DNA from 3 places in the Clostridium sp. CM027 genome. Region 2 is predicted to be linked to each of the others. Evidence: predicted binding sites of a transcription regulator. Region 2 holds the regulator's gene; each other region holds the start of a gene.

Region 1 (4,584 bases), 370 kb from region 2:
AAAGGCATTGTTGAAAATAAATTGCCGTGGATTGTTATTATAATTGATGAGTTAGCAGATTTAATGACGGTCTGTGCTAATGATGTAGAGGAATATATTGGAAGACTTGCGCAAATGGCAAGAGCGGCAGGAATGCATTTAGTAATTGCGACGCAGAGACCATCAGTTGACGTTATTACGGGTGTAATAAAAGCCAATATACCTTCAAGAATATCTTTTGCAGTTTCGAGTCAAATAGATTCAAGAACAATTTTGGATTCCTCTGGTGCAGAGAAATTACTTGGGAAAGGTGATATGCTTTTTTATCCGGTTGGAGAGGCTAAACCATTTAGAATACAAGGAGCTTTTGTGTCAGAAGAAGAAGTTGAACGAGTTGTTGATTTTATAAAGAATCAGACGACAGAAGTAAACTATGAAAAAGAAATAATAGATGAAATAGAGAGTAGTTCAAATAATAAAAGTATTGATGATGATATTGATGAATTATTAAATGAAGCAATAAGAATAGTAGTTGAAAATGGACAAGCATCTACTTCCTTATTGCAACGTAAGCTAAAAATAGGGTATAATAGAGCAGCAAGAATTATTGAACAAATGGAGGAACGAGGGATTATATCAGGTAGAAATGGAAGCAAACCTAGGGAAATATTATTAAGTGATAGTGAGTTAAAGGAACAATAAAAAAAAAATGTAAGAATAATTGTAAATACCCTTGTTTAATTTGCAAATCACATTTACAATAATTTATGGGTACAAATGTAGGAAGATAAAAATAATTAGCTATTATTTACATAAAGAGTCAAACAAGTAGTATGATATTTGGTAAATAGGAGTTACTCAGGTTGATAAACAAGGAGGATGACTGGTGGAAAAATTAAAAGTTGGAGTTATAAATTTAGGCTGTGATAAAAATAGAATTGATAGTGAGATTGTAATAAGCAGTTTAAGTGGGAAATATGATATGACAAATGATCCTAAACTAGCAGATATAATTTTAGTGAATACTTGTGGATTCATAGAATCGTCAAAACAAGAATCAATAGACACTATTCTAGAAATGTCAGAATACAAAAAGAAATATAATTGCACAGTATTGATTGCGACGGGTTGCCTTACTCAGCGTTATGGGTCGGATCTGATTGAATTGATGCCAGAACTTGATATAATCCTCGGTGTTAATGATTATGACAAGTTAGTAAGTAGTATAGAAGAGGTTCTTTTAAAAAATATTAAAGTACAACATTGCACTTATAGTGATGATAATATTAATGAAGGACAAAGAGTATTAACTACAGAAACATACTCTGCTTATATTAGAATTTCCGAGGGCTGTGATAATGCTTGTGCATATTGTGCAATACCAAATATTAGAGGAAAATATAGAAGCAGAAAAATGGAGAACATAATACAAGAGGCTAAGGATTTAAGTGAACATGGTTGCAAGGAAATTATTTTAGTTGCTCAAGATACCACTAGATACGGGATAGATTTATATGGTGAAAAAAACCTACATAAATTAATAAGAAAAATTTCTCAAATAAGTGGGATTGAATGGATTAGAGTACTTTACTGTTATGCAGAAGAAATGACGGATGATATTATTAATGAAATTTCTTTAAATGATAAAGTTTGCAAATATGTAGATATACCAATTCAACATATAAGCGATGATCTTCTTAAATCCATGAAAAGGAAAGGAAGAAAAAATATCATAACAGAAAACATAAATAAGATGAGGAAGGGTATTAAGGGATTAACCCTTAGAACTACATTAATCGTTGGATTTCCAGGAGAAACGGAAGAAAATTTTGAAGAATTGAAACAGTTTATTAATGAAACTAAATTTGATAAATTGGGAGTGTTCAAGTACTCAATGGAAGATGGTACTGCAGCTGCAGAGATGAAAAATCAAATTCCAGAAGAAATAAAGGAAAAACGTGAAGAAGAATTAATGATTGTGCAACAAAATATATCAAAAGAGATAAATAGTAAAAAAATAGACAAAATTTACAAAGTTTTAGTAGAAGGATTTAATGGTAAAACTTATTTTGGTAGAAGTTATGAAATGGCACCAGAAGTTGATGGAACTATTTTCTTTGAATCTGACAAAGATTATAATAAGGGAGAATTCGTAACAGTAAGGGTTACCAAAGCGTTAGAATATGATTTAATAGGAGTTGTGTGCTATGAATCTTGCAAATAAACTTACAATGATTCGAATTTTTTTAGTACCTATATTTTTAGTGTTTATGGCGGTTAAAGGAATACCTTATGGAAGAGAACTGGCGACAATTGTTTTTATAGTAGCATCTCTCACTGATAAGTTGGATGGCTATGTAGCTAGAAGCAGAAATCAAATAACTAATTTCGGAAAATTCATGGATCCTCTAGCAGATAAACTTTTAGTAACTGCTGCACTTGTTTCATTAGTGGAGCTTCAGATTGTGTCTAGTTGGGTAGCTATGATTATAATTGCTAGAGAATTTGCAGTTTCAGGACTTCGAACAATAGCTGCTTCAGAGGGAAAAGTAATTGCGGCTAGTAAATGGGGGAAACTTAAAACCGTTATTCAAATAGTAGCTATAATTACAGCATTGATAAATTTATCTTACGCAAATACGTTATTAAATGCGTTAACCAATATTTTCATGGCTGCCGCAGTAATTATTACAATAATATCTGGTGTTGACTATTTTGTAAAAAACAAAGGTACAATTAGAGTCGATAAGTGATTAAATTATTAGAGTTTGTTAATAATACAAATAAAAGGATTTCTTTAGTAAATGAAAATGGCAGATATTGCTTTGTATGTTGACCATATAAAATAAATGGTGTATACTTAAATTCAGAACAAACGTTCGTCGAAAAAGGATGGTGAACCCGCAGGGGAAATTTATGAATAATGAAAAATTAAAAGCGCTAGAAGTAGCTATGGGTCAAATAGAAAAACAATTCGGAAAAGGCTCTGTAATGAAACTTGGAGAAAATAGTAAGTTAAATATAGAGGCTATTTCCACTGGTTGTTTAGGACTTGACATAGGCCTAGGCATAGGTGGTGTACCTAGAGGAAGAATAATAGAAGTTTTTGGACCAGAATCTTCAGGTAAAACTACAGTTGCACTTCATATAGTTGCAGAAGCTCAAAAAAATGGTGGTACAGCTGCATTTATAGATGCAGAGAATGCTTTAGACCCTGAATATGCTAAAGCACTAGGAATAGATATAGAAAATTTAATAGTATCACAACCAGATACTGGTGAACAGGCGTTAGAGATTACAGAGGCTTTAGTTCGCTCTGGGGCTATAGATGTTATCGTAGTGGATTCGGTAGCAGCTTTAGTGCCTAAAGCTGAAATTGAAGGCGAAATGGGAGACTCCCATGTAGGACTCCAAGCAAGACTTATGTCGCAAGCTTTAAGAAAACTTGCGGGTTCTATAAATAAATCCCAATGTGTTCTTGTATTTATAAATCAATTAAGAGAAAAAGTAGGAGTAATGTTTGGTAACCCAGAAGTAACCCCTGGTGGTAGAGCGTTGAAATTTTATGCATCTGTTAGACTAGATATTAGAAAAATAGATACAATTAAACAAGGCGATGAATTTATGGGTAATCGAACAAGAATAAAAATAGTTAAAAACAAAGTAGCTCCTCCATTTAAGAAAACTGAATTTGATATTATGTATGGTCACGGCATATCTCGAGAGGGCGATGTTCTAGATATAGGAGTTGTAGAAGAGATTGTACAAAAAAGTGGAGCATGGTTCTCATATGGAGATATACGACTTGGACAGGGAAGAGAAAATTCAAAACAATATTTTAAAGAAAACCCTTTGGTTATGTTAGAGATAGAAAACAAAATTAGAGCAAAACATAACCTACCATTATACAAGAACGCAGAGACTAGTAAAAAAGAAGTTAGCAAAAAAGAAGCAAGTAAAAAAGAAGCATAAAAGCAAGTTTTTACTTGCTTTTTTTCTTTAACTTATAATTAAGGAATATTATTATGGTATCAGGCATATGCATTCTATGATGCAATATGCTAAAGTTTATCATAACTACTATATAATAGTAAGAATAAAGACTTATTTAAACGTTAAAATCTTGACATTAACTGAAAAGTAATATAAAATAAATACAAATACTGGTTTAGTATATTTAAATTGTTACCAATTAAATATAGCACCTTTTCTAGCTTTCATATTTACTCTTAAATAGATTTGAAATAAGCAAAGGAGGTGTTGATAATCAATGGATACTAAAAGTCAAACAATGCTCATAGTAGTTTGTGCTATTTTGGTTGTTGTTTTAGCATGTATTTTTGTTATAATTTATATTAGAAAAAATATATCTCAAGCAAATATTTTCAAGGCCGAAAAAGAAGCTAAAAAAATTATTGATGAAAGTGTAAAAGATGCTGAATCAAAAAAGAAAGAGGCTATTTTAGAAGCCAAAGAAGAAGTTCACAGACTTAGAACTGATTTAGAAAAAGAATCAAGAGAAAGACGTAATGAAGTTCAAAGGTTAGAAAGAAGAAACATCCAAAGAGAAGAATCATTAGATAAAAAAAGTGATGTGCTGGAGAG
Region 2 (4,584 bases):
TCTATTAATGAATATTTAATTTTTCTAATGGCTAAAAAACAATACAATTCCTTATTTAAAATGTTTAATGAAGCTGAATTTAAGCTAAAGGATAAATTTAAGCCTACTTATTATGCGTTAATGTATTTTATGAAAAATCAAAATGAAAAATTTGAAATTGAGTATAAAAAAGTTGGAAAAGAATTAGAGGAAACTGTTGAAGAGATTATTGAAAAAGTTAAATCATCACCTGCGGTGCTGTAATAGTAAAGAAAGAGACAATTAAATACATACTAATATGATTGATATATAAATAAAACTATTCTACATCGGTATTATTTATGTTACTATTATTACGGTAGTTAAAGTTTAAAACACATAATATATACATAATAAAAAGGGGACCTGGAATCATGATAGACATAACAAAAGTATACCTTCAAAAGAAGTATAAAATAAGTTCAAAAACGCTAAAACTCTATGATATAGCAATACAAGATGTACAAGATGAGTTTAAAATTCTTGATGAAATAAGAGAGTTTAATCAACTTAAGGTTTTGACCGCACTACAAGATGAACGAATTAGCGAATGCCATTTTACAAATTCATCTGGATACGGTTATGGCGATATTGGGAGAGATTCATTAGATAAAGTATATGCAAGAATTTTCAATTGTGAGAGTGCACTCGTTCGGCCGCATTTCGTAAATGGAACACATGCAATTGGAGCGTCCTTATTTGGTAATTTAAGACCTAATGATACCATGATATCGGTATGCGGAACACCTTATGATACACTTCTTAATATAATAGGTATAAATGCTAAGGAGGATATAGGCTCATTAAAAGATTATGGTGTAAAATATAAACAATTAGAATTAAACGATAACTCTAAAGTTGATATTGATTTAATGAAAAAGACACTGATTGAAGATAAGTCAATAAAGCTAATTCATATTCAAAGATCTACTGGATATGGCTGGAGAAAAGCATTATTAATTTCTGAAATAGATGATATTATAAGCGCTGCAAAAGCTATAAATCCAAAGGTTATTTGTTTTGTAGATAATTGTTATGGTGAATTTATTGATGTTACGGAGCCTACAGATGTAGGAGCAGATATAGTTGCTGGATCCCTCATAAAAAATATTGGTGGTGGAATTGCACCTACAGGTGGATATATTGCAGGTAAAGAAGAATATGTACGACAAGCTTCTTACAGACTAACAACTCCTGGAATAGGAGGGGAATGTGGTTCTACGTTTGGAGTTATGCGTTCTTTATATCAAGGACTATTCATAGCACCACATATAGCTATGGAAGCATTGAAGGGCGCTATTTTCTGTGCAAGAATTATGGAACTTGCAGGTTTTGAAGTTCTTCCTAAGTATACTGATAAAAGAAGTGATATAATTCAAGCAATTAAATTTAATGATAAGGAAAAGTTAATTAATTTCTGTAGGGGTATACAAGAGGGGTCTCCCATTGATTCTTTTGTTCAATGTGAACCGTGGGACATGCCAGGATATGAAGATAAGGTTATAATGGCAGCAGGTGCATTTATTCAGGGAGCATCTATAGAATTATCTGCAGACGCTCCAATAAGAGAGCCTTATATAGCATATTTACAGGGTGGATTAACGTTTGATCATGCTAAAATTGGAATACTAATAGCACTTTCAAGAGTTATTTGAACTAGAAAGTAAATATTTATGACTTAATAATAGAATAAAAAAATCCTGCAATTGATATATTCATTGCAGGACTTTTTTGTTACATAAAATCTTTAAAGGTGGATATTTAATACTTTCTGTAAATACCAACAAGTACACCTAAAATTACACAGTCATCAACTATGATAGGGGACATAGTTGAATTTTCAGGCTGAAGCCTTATATGATCTTTTTCCTTGAAAAATCTTTTAATAGTTGCTTCATTATCAATAAGAGCTACAACTATATCGCCATTTTTAGCGGTATTGATTTTCTCAATTATAGCAAGGTCTTTATCCAATATTCCTGCTTCAATCATGCTGCTACCAGAAACTTTAAGCATAAATAGTTCATTATTGGTTTTAGTGAAATTTAAAGGAAGTGTAAATGTATCTTCAACATTTTCAACTGCGAGTATTGGTTTGCCAGCAGTGATTTTCCCTATAATAGGTATATCTATAAGTTCTTTTCTTATGACAGAATCCTTTATTAATTCAATTGCACGAGGCTTGGTAGGGTCTCTACGGATAAATCCTTTTTTTTCTAGTCTTGCTAAATGCCCATGAACAGTCGAAGTAGATCTTAATCCTACGCCATCACATATTTCTCTGACTGAAGGTGGATATCCTTTTAGTTGTACCTGTTTCTTTATAAAGTTATATATTTCACTTTGCTTATCTTTTTTTTCAGTTAACATGTAAACGCCTCCCATTCATAGTATAATTATACCATATAAATGTAATAACATCAAACTTACGTTCTGTTTTATAGTTATTAATAAAAATAAAAAATTATATATTATTATGTATGAATACATAAGTCATTATTAAGGGGTGTTAGTGTTTGATTATTGAAAATATATTTGCTATAATAGTCTATTATGAAAGTATTTGAAATAAATAGATTGGAGTGTTGTATGTCTAAAAATTGTATATTTAATAATAAGAAAATTTGTAATAGTTGTGGAGAATGTGAAGTCTGTGAATTAAATTCAAATAAGAAATGTAATAATTGCGGTAAATGCTTAGAAATGGAAGGTTACGATGTAAAAGCTATAAAAATTGATGAAGTTTTTGAGGATAATGAGATTGAAGGGGTAGAAGAGGTAGACGAAAATATTTGTGACAGGTCTGAAATTAATTTAGCGGAAGAAGTAGATAATGATGAAAATGAAAATGATGAACTACCAAAACTTGAAGATTATGACTCAGTGGTAGCCAGCGATGAATTTTTAAAACTACATAAAGATGAGTTCATACCTGAAAACAATGAGGTTTGGGAATTTATAGATGACATAGACGGGGCAAAAGAGCTACTTGAAAATGAAGATGATAACTCAGGATTACTTCAAGAAGAATTTCCTGGACTTATAAGACTAAAAAAAATATAAGTATTAGAAAGTATATATTACGCATAATGCATTAACCGTATTGCAATACGCGTAATATATACTTTTTTTTATTCATCAGAAAGTGGATTTGACTTAACCGCATTTCTTAATTTATCATTATCTACATGAGTATATATTTGGGTGGTAGATATATTTTCATGGCCTAATATTTCTTGTAGACTTCTAATGTCTACATTTCCATATTTATACATAAGAGTAGCAGATGTATGCCTTAATTTATGAGGAGTATACTTATCTTTATTAAGTCCAGCATTACCTATATATTTTTTTACAATTCTCTCCACAGTGCGTTTATTAATTCTTCCATATTTACCACTTATAAAAAGGGCATCCTTATCTTCAGAATGAATTTTATCTATGTTCATATTTCTAATAGGCAAATATTTATAAATTGATTTCAATGAAGCTTTATTCAAATAAATGGTTCGTTCTTTATTTCCTTTCCCAATAATAGATAATGTATCATCTTTAAAATCGGATATGTTTATACTACAAAGTTCTGACAGCCTGATACCACAATTTAAGAATAATGTAATAATACTATGGTCGCGAATAGAATGCTTATCTCTAGAGCTTGTAGCGTCTAGTAGTGCCTTACTTTCACTTAATGTTAAAAAAACAGGACTTCTTTTACCAAGTTTTGGTGACTCTAAATCTATTGTCGGGTCTATAGTTAGCACTTTAGCCTTAGTGGTTAAATACTTGAATAGGGACTTTATAGATGCAATTTTTCTTGCTTTAGCGTAGTTACCATTAGCCCTATATTTCCCAAGATAGGAGATATAGGCATATAAATCCTGCAATGTAAGAGTTTTTAATGTATCTAAAGTTAGGTCACTAATTATAATGTTCTCAAGAGGCAGAGCATTTTCTGAAGAGACTAGACCTTTGTATATTTTTAAGAACTTTAATAGCAATGATAAATCAGCAGTATAAGCAACAACAGTAGAACTAGAACATCCTTTAATAGTAGATAAATAATTCAGATAATCATTTAGAAACGGTGGGAGTTCATTGTTATAAATAGTATTTATATTCGATTTCATAAGTACCTCCAAAAATCATTATAATGTCGTGAAACTTACATTTCACGACATTATTATACTACAAGAGGGGGAGCAAAATCCTGATTTTTCTAAAATAATAAAAATAAACAAATGTTTTTATTATTTTTATTATTTCCACATGCAATTTGAATTTTATTCTTCGAAAGTTATAGTGAAATCATGGCCTGTGGAGCTACAATATTACCGACTTCAAAAGGAGATTTATACTACCACTGAAATTTTCTATTTGTTAGGTTATGTAACTCTTACTTATAGAATTGGGAGACTTTCCTTCTAAAATGTCGTTAAACTAAAAAAGCTATCAGTTTTGTTTGCATCACTGATAGCTTTTTATAGTATAATTTCTATCCAATACTAAGGATTATACGTTTATAGAAGTTTCTACTCCTAATGCATCTTTATTGGCCTCGATTAT
Region 3 (4,584 bases), 1.4 Mb from region 2:
TCGCATCAGTTTGAGTTATAGTATTAGCAGTTACAAGGTTTTCAACATTTGCGCCTAAACCCTGTTTTATTTTAGTGTCTATTTTTTTACATTCATTTGTGAAAGGCGCTTTTTTACCAATATTTAATGGGTTAGAAGTTGCTGCGAAAGCTGTACTCGCAGATGATAAAAGTATTCCAACTGTTAGTGAGCCAGATAGAATTTTGGTTTTTATAGATATAATTTTCATTTTAATATCTCCCTCATTAATTTATTTTTATAGATTCTATCTTTTAATCATAGCAATTGCGAGTGTCAACGAGGTGTCAATATAATGTCTATTTTGTTTGCTTTGTGTATTTTCTATAAATTTTGTATTAACGCATCTCCTGCGGAGCTGAAATGTCGTTAAATTCCTTCATAAGCTAATCCCAACTTACCAGGATTGCTAACAAATATTTTTATGCGCAAAAAAAGTATATAATACTTATAATGCATTAATAAGTATTATATACTTTTCTCTTTTTTATTATAGAGGAATAGCTTGCGAAAAATAATGTGGATAACTTTGACGTTTCAACCTGTTATTTCAAACCACGCAGGAGAAAGTTCATAATTAACCTTTTGATAATTCATCATTTCCTTTTTCATTAAAAGTTTCCTTCCACTCTTTATCGGCGTAAGGTGTGAAAGCATTTGCAACCTTGTCAATATTTTCATGGAATTCTTTATCATTAAGCATAACATCTCCAGCAGCATCAGTTGGTTTAGCGCCAACCTTTTGACATACATCTCTTATTACATTGGTATTATCTATCATCATACATGGCCTTAACATATTTTTGTTATAGGGCTGTCTATGTCTTAATTCTTTAAAGAAAGGATCCCTAAAAGCGTCAATTAATGGTCTTCCCTTTAAATTAACTGTTGAGAAATGTGCAAATATACATGGTTCTGCGTCTTCTTTCGAGTTGATATGAAAGAAGTATTTACCGGCTATACATCCCCCTACTAATGGAGCATCATTAAAGAAATCAATTGTAAAATATGGTTTTGTTGTTCTTATTTCATTAGTTCTTCTTCCAAGTCTTATTCTCTGCTCTGGTGTAAGCATCATATCAAACTGTGGATGTGAACTTACCGGCATAAACAAGAAATACCAACTTAATTTAGAACCTTTTTCAATTAGCATATCAGTAAACTTATCAGATAATACATCATCTATGTTAGTTCTTGTAACACATGTTGAAACTCCGAATAAAACTCCTCTTTCTTTAAGCATATCCATAGCATGTATAACTTTTGCGAATGTACCCTTTCCTCTTCTTGATTCTGTATCTTCTTCAAAGCCTTCAATCGAGAGCATTGGGAATACATTTGAACATTTTTGTATCCTATTGGCAATTTCGTCAGTTATAAGAATGCCACTAGTAAACGGGGAGAACATCATGTCATCAAATTTTTCATATATATCGAGCAGATAGTCATTATAGAAAGGTTCACCCCCAAGTATTATTATCCAGTATATTCCCAAATCTCTTGCTTCTTTAATTAATCTCTCTACTTCTACAGGTGGAATATCAGTATCTTTACTATAATTAGATGCATAGCATCCAACGCAGTGCAAAGGACATCTCATAGATGGACTGATTAGCAAAACAAATGGTATTTTTGTATCTTCGTCAGTTAAGAATTTGTTGCGTTTTGCACCAGCATACCAATTTGCATTTGCAAAGAAATTAGTAACCAATTTCTTAAGACACTTTGTGTCTGTATTAGTTAATATATTTTGTATATATTCATGTGTTGGTGGGTTACTCTTGTAATAACTATAGACAAAATCTATTTGTTTTAGTTGAGACTCATCTTTTATTAGTTTTTTTATAGTATCAAAAATTTTGTCAACATTTCTTTCTGGGTTCTTTTCTAGATAATTAATTAAAGTCTCCATGATTTTAGATTTTACACCTTTTTCTACAGAATTCATAATACTCACAACAATTCCTCCATTTAAAATATTTTTTTTATGCAGTATATTATTATTTAATGAGAATCAACTAATATTAATCGTTAATTTTGTCTAGATGCAAATAGGTGATTATATATATATATATATAGTATCTATATTTATAATTTAGAATAAAATGCAACTAATGAAAATTTTTAACGGTAAATTAGCAAGAAATATTGTTGAAAGAACTATGAAGGGTGTTAATTATAATCTTTAGATTTTTTTAATTTATAGTAGGTGAATAGTTTTTGTGAATTAGTATAGGATATATTGACATATTAAAAATTTATAGTTAAAATAGAAGTAACGAACAAATGTTCAGAAGAAGGAATACAAGGCGGTGATTTTATGCATGAGTTTAAGTTACATTCAAAGTTTAAACCTACTGGAGATCAACCACGGGCAATTGATAGTCTTGTGCGCGGAATTGAAGAAGGTAAAAAGTTTCAAACTCTTAAAGGAGTAACGGGGTCAGGTAAGACTTTTACCATGGCTAATATTGTTGAGAGAGTTCAAAAGCCTACATTGGTGCTTGCTCATAATAAGATCTTAGCAGCACAGCTTTGCTCAGAGTTTAGAGAATTTTTTCCTGATAATTGTGTTGAGTATTTTGTTTCATATTATGATTATTATCAGCCAGAGGCTTATATTGCACAGACGGATACATTTATAGAAAAAGATTCATCTGTTAACGATGATATTGATAAATTAAGACATTCAGCTACATCGGCATTACTAGAGCGTAACGATGTTATTGTGGTGGCTTCGGTTTCATGTATATATGGACTTGGTAACCCCGAGGAGTATAAAAAACTTACAGTGTCATTAAGGGTTGGCATGGAAAAGGATAGAAATGAAGTAATAAGACAGTTAGTAGATATACAGTATGAAAGAAATGATATTAATTTTATTCGCGGAACCTTTAGAGTGAGAGGTGACACTATAGATATATTCCCTGCTTCATCGTCAAGTGAAGGAATTAGGGTAGAGTTTTTTGGAGATGAGATAGAAAGGATTAGATCATTTGATTCTCTTACAGGAGAAATTATTGGAACCCTAAAACATGTATCTATTTTCCCGGCTTCCCATTTTGCTACATCCAAGGATAAATTGGAACTTGGCATAGCTCAAATAGAGCAGGAGCTTGAGGAGAGGTTAAAGGAGCTTACTTCAGAGGATAAAGCTTTAGAGGCACAAAGACTTAAGCAAAGAACAAACTATGATATTGAAATGATGAGAGAGGTTGGTTACTGTACTGGTATAGAGAACTATTCTAGAATTTTAGATGGCAGGGCTGCTGGAACAGCACCTCAAACATTGATGCATTATTTCCCTAAGGATTTCTTAATGTTTATAGATGAGAGCCATGTAACTCTTCCGCAGGTTAGAGCTATGTTTGGTGGGGATAAATCAAGAAAGACTAATTTAATTGATTATGGATTTAGACTTAAGTCAGCCTATGATAATAGACCGCTAACTTTTCAGGAGTTTGAGGGTACTATGAATGAAACGATTTTTGTAAGTGCAACTCCAAACGTTTATGAAGCAGAACATAGTGAGAATGTGGCAGAACAAGTAATAAGACCTACGGGGTTATTGGATCCTGAAATAGTTATAAGGCCTGTTAAGGGGCAAATAGATGATTTATATGCGATCATTCAGGAAACAATAAAAAGAGGCTTTAGAGTTTTAGTTACGACCCTTACAAAAAAAATGTCAGAAGATTTGACTAAATACTTTAAAGAAATGGATATGAAAATTACATATTTACATTCGGATATTGATACCATAGAAAGAATGAAAATTATCCAAGATCTTAGGCTAGGTACTTTTGATGTGCTAGTAGGTATAAATCTTTTGAGAGAAGGATTAGATATTCCAGAAGTAGCTCTTGTTGCAATACTCGATGCAGATAAAGAAGGGTTTTTACGTTCTGAAACCTCATTAATTCAAACAATAGGAAGAGCTGCAAGAAATTCAGAGAGCAAGGTAATAATGTATGCAGACAAAATTACAAAATCTATGAAAAAGGCTATGGATGAAACTACAAGGCGTAGAGGAATTCAGATGGAATATAATGAAGAACATGATATAGTGCCAACCACTATTGTAAAAGATATTAGGGAAGTAATCGGATCTATAACAGTTGCGGAAGATAAAGAGGTATATGAAACCCTTGAAGCTGCAATGGATGCGAATTACGATGAAACTAAAAAGTTAATGGATAAGTATGAAAATGAGATGAAGCAAGCAGCTAAGGATTTACATTTTGAAAGAGCGGCGCAGCTTCGCGATATAATTTATAAACTCAAAAAGCAGATTAAAAATATATAATTGTGTTGTAACAGAGGAGGAAAATATGAGGGATAAAATTTTTATAAAGGGTGCTAAGGTTCACAATTTAAAAAATGTTGATTTGGAGATACCGAGAGATAAATTTGTAGTGTTTACTGGACTTTCAGGGTCTGGTAAATCTTCACTTGCTTTTGATACATTATATGCAGAGGGGCAAAGAAGGTATGTGGAGTCATTATCTGCATATGCAAGGCAATTTTTAGGTAATATGGATAAGCCAGATGTTGAGTACATAGAGG

Evidence for each region. The regulator LexA, encoded in region 2, represses DNA repair genes until DNA is damaged. The targets are predictions, from matches to a motif close to CNAACANNTGTTNG.
Region 1: the regulator LexA is predicted to act here: its motif matches at 2,848-2,861, upstream of recA (recombinase RecA).
Region 3: the regulator LexA is predicted to act here: its motif matches at 2,298-2,311, upstream of uvrB (excinuclease ABC subunit UvrB).

Annotation. Positions count from the first base shown of each region.
Region 1 is NZ_CP077725.1:400,433-405,016, forward strand. Features, by position in the region: gene KTC92_RS01940 (DNA translocase FtsK) at 1-681, shown strand, start outside; gene rimO (30S ribosomal protein S12 methylthiotransferase RimO) at 866-2,203, shown strand; gene pgsA (CDP-diacylglycerol--glycerol-3-phosphate 3-phosphatidyltransferase) at 2,187-2,732, shown strand; gene recA (recombinase RecA) at 2,896-3,951, shown strand; gene rny (ribonuclease Y) at 4,250-4,584, shown strand, end outside.
Region 2 is NZ_CP077725.1:770,755-775,338, reverse strand. Features, by position in the region: gene KTC92_RS03820 (ATP-binding protein) at 1-243, shown strand, start outside; gene KTC92_RS03815 (methionine gamma-lyase family protein) at 393-1,673, shown strand; gene lexA (transcriptional repressor LexA) at 1,780-2,388, opposite strand; gene KTC92_RS03805 (hypothetical protein) at 2,572-3,081, shown strand; gene KTC92_RS03800 (tyrosine recombinase XerC) at 3,150-4,148, opposite strand; gene purB (adenylosuccinate lyase) at 4,531-4,584, opposite strand, start outside.
Region 3 is NZ_CP077725.1:3,253,994-3,258,577, forward strand. Features, by position in the region: gene KTC92_RS15490 (hypothetical protein) at 1-229, opposite strand, end outside; gene KTC92_RS15495 (radical SAM protein) at 596-1,975, opposite strand; gene uvrB (excinuclease ABC subunit UvrB) at 2,339-4,324, shown strand; gene uvrA (excinuclease ABC subunit UvrA) at 4,350-4,584, shown strand, end outside.